Regions from separate parts of the Arthrobacter zhangbolii genome, predicted to be linked through region 1. Evidence: riboswitches for the same ligand, from Rfam matches in the RefSeq annotation. Region 1 holds a riboswitch; the other holds the start of a gene.
What was found. Region 1 has a riboswitch for S-adenosylmethionine ahead of MUK71_RS03825 (ABC transporter substrate-binding protein). Riboswitches for the same ligand answer to the same signal wherever they lie in the genome.
Positions count from the first base shown of each region.

Region 1 (3,855 bases):
CAGCCGTGCCAGCATCAAAGTCCATTTCAGGATCCCCCATCCCCCGGCAAGCACTTCCGCTTCTGAGCCGCAGGATAAACAGTACATGTACCGCCCCCGGCGAAGCCTGCCCGATTCGGGGTGCGGCGGATCACCGGACGCCGTGCGCGCCGGCTGGATTCTCCGGTTCCTGCCTCACTCCGGCCGGGCCGGTTCCAGAGGCGGGTCGTAGCACTCGGCCACCACCGCCGCAGCCGGTCCGGCGGTTGCGGCAGCAGCTTCCCGGACCATCCCGGCAAAGGACGCGGGTCCGCAGACGTAAATCCAGTCCGGGTGCTGGGTAGCCAGGACGCCCAGCAGATCCTGAGCGGTGACGCGCCGGCCCTGGCTGCCGGTATCCCACAGCCGCAACTCAACGGAGGTTGCCAGCCCGCCGGCTGCAAGAACGTCGCGGACCGTGTCGCATTCATCGCTGCGGCCTACAAAAAACAGGGCGGCGCGTTCATACTGCCGTGCCGGGTCCCGCAGCAGCCTCCCCAATAGGCCCAGACCGGAGGCCAGACCGGAACCGGCGGCAACGAACAGGGGGCGGTGGACGGAGCCGGGCAGCAGGATGCCCGGGCCCGGCCGGGAGATGGACAGCACCGCACCGCCTGCCGGGTCCAGCAGCGCTGCACTGACCAACCCGCGTGCGCTCCGCTTCACGTAGAGGGTCATGGTGCGGCTCCCGCGGTCTACGGACAGCACCGCAAAATAGCTGGTATGCACCCCCGTTGCGGCGGCAGCGGAAACAGCAACGTGCCCTCCTTCCAGCAGGTCCTTTTCATCCAATTCAGCGGGCCATTCCAGCTGTACCAAGGCTGCCGTTTCATGGACGGAATACACGCGATGGCCTGGAATCTTCCAGCATATTTCCGGGGCGGTGGATATACCCATTTAGCACCAATCCTGACGTTTATAAAAGGGTTTTAAAAATGTGGTTGATTTTTGCGCAGCCTTCGTGTCCGGCCCGGCGGGTCCGCATGACGGCGGCGGATTCCCCACCCCTGAAGCCGGTGAACGGTAACCGGCCGGTACCGGCTTTCGCCTTGCTGTCGGCAGGGACGAAACGGTCGGAGAGAATAACTTCAGCAGGCGGTCACAATGGTTTACAAACAGCCGCCGGGGATATATTTCCCGCTATTCATAAACCCCTAGTTCCAGCGAGGCAGCTGAGATATCCGGGGTCCGGCGGAAACGGGATGTGCAGAACCGTACTCCCAGCCGGCACCGCATTGTCAAGCCCGGCCGGGCCCGGCAAAAAGGAACAAAACAATCCTCCGCCAGGTCCTTCGCGCGCGCGGTAAGGGCCCATCAAAAACTGTCTTTGTCATCAAGGGAAATATTTCGTCACCGGCCTTGCGGACCGGGTCCGGGCGGGTTTGTATGGGTCCTGTCCGCACAACCTGTTTTGGACGACTTACCATCCAGAGCGGCTGAGAGACCTGGCTCGTTGACGTCGCAGCAACCACCCTTCGGGGGACGGTGCTAATGCCAGGACCGATGGAGAAACCTCATTCACCGTTGGTCCATGACCGCTGCTTTGCCATGCGGTGATGGCCTCCAACGTGCCTGGATGCGGTGTGCCTCGGTGATGACTGAGAGGACCGCCCCATGCTTTACCTGAACCAGACAGACCCTCACCCCGGACCAGGGGCCACCCCCGTTACCGGGGCGCTGCTGCGGCGGCGCACCGCCCTGAAGATCGCCGCCGCTTTCGCGGCGGCAGCCCTGGCCCTGACCGGCTGCCAGCAGGCGGCGTCGGACCAGGGCCCCGGAACCCGGGTGGCCGCCGGAACCCCGGTGGAGGGCGGCACCCTGATCTACGCCGAGGTCACGCCGATCAACAACTGGCAAACCCAGTCCGCCCGGTTTTACGAAAAAGCCAACGTGCTGAACAGCGTGCTGGACCGGCTGACCTATTTCGATCCGGAGTCAGGTGATCTGGTGCCGTGGCTCGCCTCCGAATTCTCAGCCAACGCCGAGCACACCGAGTTCATCTTCACCGTCCGCCCCGGTGTCACCTTCAGCGACGGCACGCCGCTGGATGCCGCCGCGGTCAAAGCGAATCTGGACAGTTTCGGATTCGGTATTCCCGCTGCCCAGATCCAGCCGAACGTCGACTTCGCCGGCTATACCTCCAGTGAAGTGACGGCCCCGGACCAGGTAAAGGTCACCCTGGCCGCTCCGAATTCCAACTTCCTGCGGGCCACCTCCTCCGTCACCGCCGGCTTGGTCTCCCCGGCCACCCTGGGCCTTGACGCCGCTGGGCAGTCCGCCCTGTCCCGCATTTCCGGTTCCGGCCCGTTTGTCTTCGAATCCGAGAAACCCGACGAGGAGGTGGTGCTGGCCAAGCGCGGGGACTACGCGTGGGCACCCGAGACCTCGGACAACCAGGGCGCCGCATATCTGGACCGGGTGGTCATCAAGTACCTGCCCGAGGTGGCGCACCGGGCCGGTGCCGTGCAATCCGGTCAGGTGGACCTGGTCCGCGGACTGCAGCCGGCAGACGAAGCCGCACTGGCCGCCAGCGGGAGCCAGGTCCTGGCGCCGGCGGGAACCGACCTGACGTCAAACATGGCCGCTGTCCGGACCGGCAGCGGACGGCTCGCAGATCCGCAGGTCCGCCGCGCACTGCAGCTGGGCATCGACCGGCAGTCCATCAAGGACACCGTGCTTTCGGACAGTTACACCATCGCCGCCTCCGTGCTGAACCACGGGGCACCGGGATTCGTGGACCTCAGCGCCGAGCTGGCCTATGACCCGGAGCAGGCCAAGGACCTGCTGGACGACGCCGGGTGGACGGTGGGCGCTGACGGCATCCGCGAGAAGGACGGCGAGAAACTGGCCCTGACCGTCACCAGCTCCAACAACTCCGTGGTGATCAAACCGGCCTTCGAGCTGATCGAACAGCAGTGGCGGCAGATCGGCGTGCAGCTGAAGAACCGGGCGGCGGACAACACGTTCCTGGCCACCGCCATGCCGGACCCCGCCGTCGAACTCTTCGGCACCCGGCAGTTCATTTACGGCGGACTCGGGCCCATTTTTGAACCGGATAACAACACCATGACCCACACCTCGGACCCGGCACTGAATGAGCTCTTCGCCGCCGAGCGCGCAGCCGGCCCCGGACCGGACCGGGACCGGATCCTGGCCGAGGAGCAGCGCGCCCTGGTCCTGGAGCAGGCCTACTCCCTGGTGCTGTGGGACGAGGTGCAGGTCTACGGCGCAGGCCCGGACACGCACATTGACTTCACGTCCGGAACAGCGCCCATCTTCCAGGGCGCCTGGACGGCGGGGAGCTAAGCCGTGACCCGTTATCTGTTGCTGCGCACCGGCCAGGCCATCCTGGTGGTGTGGCTGGCGTACACCCTGATTTTCCTTGCCGTGCAGCTGCTGCCCAGCGACCCGGTCACCATTTTCCTCACCGCGGATTCGGCCGTGGACCAGGCCGCCATCGACACCATGAAGGCCCAGTACGGGTATGACCAGCCGCTGGCGGTGCAGTACCTCCACCAGCTCGGCGCCCTGCTGCAGGGCGACGCCGGGTACTCGCTGACCTCCGGGGAACCGGTGATGCAGCGGATCGGCGGGGCGCTGGGCTCCACGCTGGCGCTGGCCGGATCGGCCCTGGCGGCCGCCGTCGTTATTGCCCTGGCAGTGGTGTCCGCCGCGGTGCTGGCACCGTCCGGGCGGGTGCGCCGGATCCTGGCGAACCTGCCGCCGCTGTTCTCGGCGGTGCCGGTGTTCTGGCTGGGCCTGGTCCTGCTGGAACTGCTCTCCATCCGGCTGGGCGTACTGTCCATTTTCCCGGACGGCTCATTCCTGTCCCTGGCC
Region 1 is NZ_CP094984.1:815,903-819,757, reverse strand. It holds gene MUK71_RS03835 (hypothetical protein) at 1-25, opposite strand, end outside; gene MUK71_RS03830 (ferredoxin reductase domain-containing protein) at 175-864, opposite strand; SAM riboswitch class I at 1,439-1,528, shown strand; gene MUK71_RS03825 (ABC transporter substrate-binding protein) at 1,633-3,324, shown strand; gene MUK71_RS03820 (ABC transporter permease) at 3,328-3,855, shown strand, end outside.

Region 2 (3,855 bases), 740 kb from region 1:
GTGTCTACCTCTCCACCATTCTTGCTGCCTGGCTGGCGGACCGCGTCCTCGGGTCCGAGCGCGTGCTCTTCTACTCTGCCGCCGTCGTTATGCTCGGCCACATTGCCCTGGCCGTCCTGCCGGGCACTCCCGGGCTGGCAGCGGGCCTGATCATGATTGCCCTCGGTTCCGGCGGCGTCAAAGCCAACGCCACCTCCCTGGTGGGCACCCTGTACGCGGAGAAGGATGAACGGCGTGACGCCGGGTTCTCCATCTTCTACATGGGCATCAACCTTGGCGCCCTGGTGGGCCCCCTCCTGACCGGCCTTGCCCAGGTGGAACTCGGCTTCCACTACGGCTTCGGCCTCGCCGCCGTCGGCATGGCCATCGGCCTGGTCCAGTACGGCATGACCCGCAAGTACCTGCCCGAGACCGCCCACGAAGTGGCCAATCCGCTGCCTAAGCAGCAGTACCTCAAGGTAGGGATCTACGCGGCGGCCGCCGTCGTCGCGATTGTCCTGGCCGTAGTGTTCGGCATCCTGAGCGCCGGCAACCTGGCCGTGGTGATGGCCGCAGTGGCCATCCTGGCCGCGGTTGCCTACTTCGTCATCATCCTTGGCAGCAAGAAGGTCAACAAGCTGGAACGGCGCCGGGTGTACTCCTTTATGCCGCTGTTCATTGCCAGCGCCGCCTTCTGGGCCCTGTTCCAGCAGCAGTTCACCGTGGTGGCGCTGTACGCCGACACCTCCCTGAACCGGACCATCTTCGGCTGGACCATGCCGCCGAGCTGGGTGCAGTCGATCAACCCGATCTTCATCATCATCTTCGCGGCCGTTTTCGCTGCGGTCTGGACCAAGCTGGGCGACCGGCAGCCGTCCTCGCCGCTGAAGTTCGCACTGGGGCTTGCCGTCATGGGCCTGGCGTTCCTCGCCTTCATTCCGTTCTCCGGCGGCGGACCCAACAGCACCCCGCTGATGGCACTGGTCGGGATCCTGCTGCTGTTCACCTTCGCGGAACTCTTCATCTCCCCGATCGGCCTGTCCGTGGCCACCAAACTGGCACCGGAGGTCTTCCGGACCCAGATGGTTGCACTGTTCTTCCTCTCGGTTTCCCTGGGCACCACCCTCGCGGGCTGGCTGGCACAGTTCTACAACCCCGAGACCGAGGTCAGCTACTTCCTGTTCAGCGGCGGAACCGCCATTGTCCTGGGCATCGCCCTGGCAGCGGGCACACCGGCCATCAAGAAGCTGATGAGCGGCGTGCGCTAGCAAGCACGGCGGCACCAGCGCCTCCTTATGGACGGCGGCACCGGGATTTCCCGGGGCCGCCGTCCTTTTTGCGTTCCGTCATGTGCTTGGTGCGGGCGGCACGGCATGGTTAGGATGGCACCAGCTTCAGGAGACACGGCCGCCAAGCTCCGACTTGGCCGTGCACCAACCCCATGCTTCACGGGTGGTTCGGATGACGAAGCGGCCCGCTCCGCCTTTTACAGGCATCCGGTGCGGGCAAGAGCACGAAATCCCAGAGGATTCCCATGCGTAAAAGCACTGACCGTATTCTGACCACCCATGCCGGTTCCCTTCCGCGCACGCCCGAGCTGCTGGCTGCCAATGCCGCCCGGGAGGCGAACCCTGCGGATACCGGGGGCTACGCGGAGCTCCTGCAGGCCGCCGTGACGGACCTGGTGCGCCGCCAGCAGCAGGCAGGCATCGACATCCCCAACGACGGCGAGTACGGGCACGCCATGTCATCGGCCGTGGATTACGGCGCCTGGTGGTCCTATTCCTTCGCCAGGCTCAGCGGTCTCAGCGTGGCCGAGACGGGCATCTGGGAGATGGAACCCGTCCGTTCCTCGCCGGGCAACGTTGTCCTGACGAGCTTCGGGGACCGCCGCGACCGGCAGCGCTTCGCTGCGGCCTACACCGACCCGTCCTCGGGGATCACCACCGGGGCGCAGAAGATCTTCCCGAAGGTCACGGGTCCGGTGAAGTACACCGGGCACGACGCCGTGGCGGGGGATATCGCGAACCTGAAGGCCGGCCTGGCCGCGGCAGATCTGACGGAAGGATTCCTGGCCTCGCTTTCCCCCGGTTCCTGTTCCCGGATTGCCAACGAGTACTACGCCACGGAGGAGGAGTTCATCTACGCGTGTGCGGATGCCATGCGGGAAGAGTACAAGGCGATTATCGACGCCGGGCTGATCGTGCAGATTGATGATCCGTCGATTGCGGAGAACTGGGACCAGATCAACCCGGAGCCTTCGGTTCAGGACTACCTGCGCTTCACTCAGATCCGCGTGGAAGCACTGAACTATGCGCTGCGGGGCCTGCCGGAGGATCGGATTCGCTTCCACCTGTGCTGGGGGTCCTGGCACGGGCCGCACACCACCGACATCGAGTTCCGGCATCTGGTGGACACGCTGCTGACGATCAATGCCGGGGGCTACAGCTTCGAGGCGGGCAATGTGCGCCACGAACATGAATGGCGGGTCTGGGAGGACACCAAGCTGCCGGCGGGCAAGGTGATTATCCCGGCCGTCGTCTCCCATGCCACCAACGTGGTGGAACATCCGGAGCTGGTGGCGGACCGGATTGAACGCTTTGCCCGGCTGGTGGGCCGGGAGAACGTCATCGCTTCCACGGACTGCGGTCTGGGCGGTCGGGTGCATCCGCAGATTGCCCAGGCCAAGCTTGAGGCGCTGGGGGAAGGCGCACGGCTGGCCAGCAGCCGCCTCTGGTAGCTAAAGTTGCGATCGTAAGGTTGCTGATAGTCGAAGGCAGAGGAGGGCATCATGGCTGACACCAATGCGAAGGATCCCGGACCCGAACCGACCAATCCAATCGAGAACGCCGCCGACAACCTCATGCAGAACCTGGGCGAAGAGGTGCCGGACGGCAGCGGCAGCCAGGACCGGTCCGATCCGCGCACCGAGGTCCATTCGAACCTGGCCCAGGGCCTGAACGCCGATAACTCGAATTTCACGGCGAAACACAAGGACCGCTAGCCCGGTTCATCCGACTGCGGCACGCGGGAGAGTACTCCGCGTGCCGCAGTCCTTTGCTTAAAGGCCTGTGGAAATGCGCGCTAACTGCCCAGGCCGGCGCTGGTCAGGGCCAGCATCCCGGCGGCTGCGGACAGGAGACCCAGCGCGCAGACGGTGTTAAACACCGTCCAGCCCTCCTGCCGACGGCCCCGGGCAGCCAGGACGGCGGCGGCCGCCCAGGATGCTGCGAAAGCCAGGACCGGCAGGATGCCGCCGGCAAACCCGGCGGTATCCGAGGCCCAGCGTGGCAGGGCAAATGCACTCCGCTGGGTCCAGGAGAACCAGAACACCGGCGTTGCACAGACGTAGGCCGCGTTGAGGAAAACCGCGGCCGCGACGGTGCCGGGGCGCACGGCACGGGCGCGGACGCGTCCGGGGGCTGCACTGCCCTGCATGCTCATGCCTGTCCGCCTTCCCCACCGGTCCCGCCGCTGTGTGGATAAGAGCATACGGCGGCGGCGGGCGATACACGCGTAGCAGCCCGTCTGCCGCCCCCGGTGTTTCTTTGGCATGCTTAGGGGTATGTCTAATCGTGCAGGCAACCGTGCCGAACCTTCCGACCTTGTAGACCTCACCGCGCTGTTGGACGCCTATTACGACGTCGCGCCGGACCCATCGAACATCGCCCAGCGGGTGGCGTTTGGTACCTCCGGCCACCGGGGTTCCTCCCTGAACGGCGCTTTTAATGAACGGCACATTGCTGCCATCACGCAGGCGATTGTGGAGTACCGCACCTCGGCAGGCATCACCGGGCCGCTGTTTATGGGCAAGGACACCCATGCCCTCTCCGAGCCGGCACAGAACACCGCCCTGGAAGTCCTCGCCGCCAACGG
Region 2 is NZ_CP094984.1:72,973-76,827, reverse strand. It holds gene MUK71_RS00375 (peptide MFS transporter) at 1-1,247, shown strand, start outside; SAM riboswitch class IV at 1,372-1,497, shown strand; gene MUK71_RS00370 (cobalamin-independent methionine synthase II family protein) at 1,514-2,719, shown strand; gene MUK71_RS00365 (hypothetical protein) at 2,771-2,983, shown strand; gene MUK71_RS00360 (hypothetical protein) at 3,064-3,423, opposite strand; gene pgm (phosphoglucomutase (alpha-D-glucose-1,6-bisphosphate-dependent)) at 3,545-3,855, shown strand, end outside.
Region 2: another riboswitch for S-adenosylmethionine. It lies ahead of MUK71_RS00370 (cobalamin-independent methionine synthase II family protein); the one in region 1 lies ahead of MUK71_RS03825 (ABC transporter substrate-binding protein).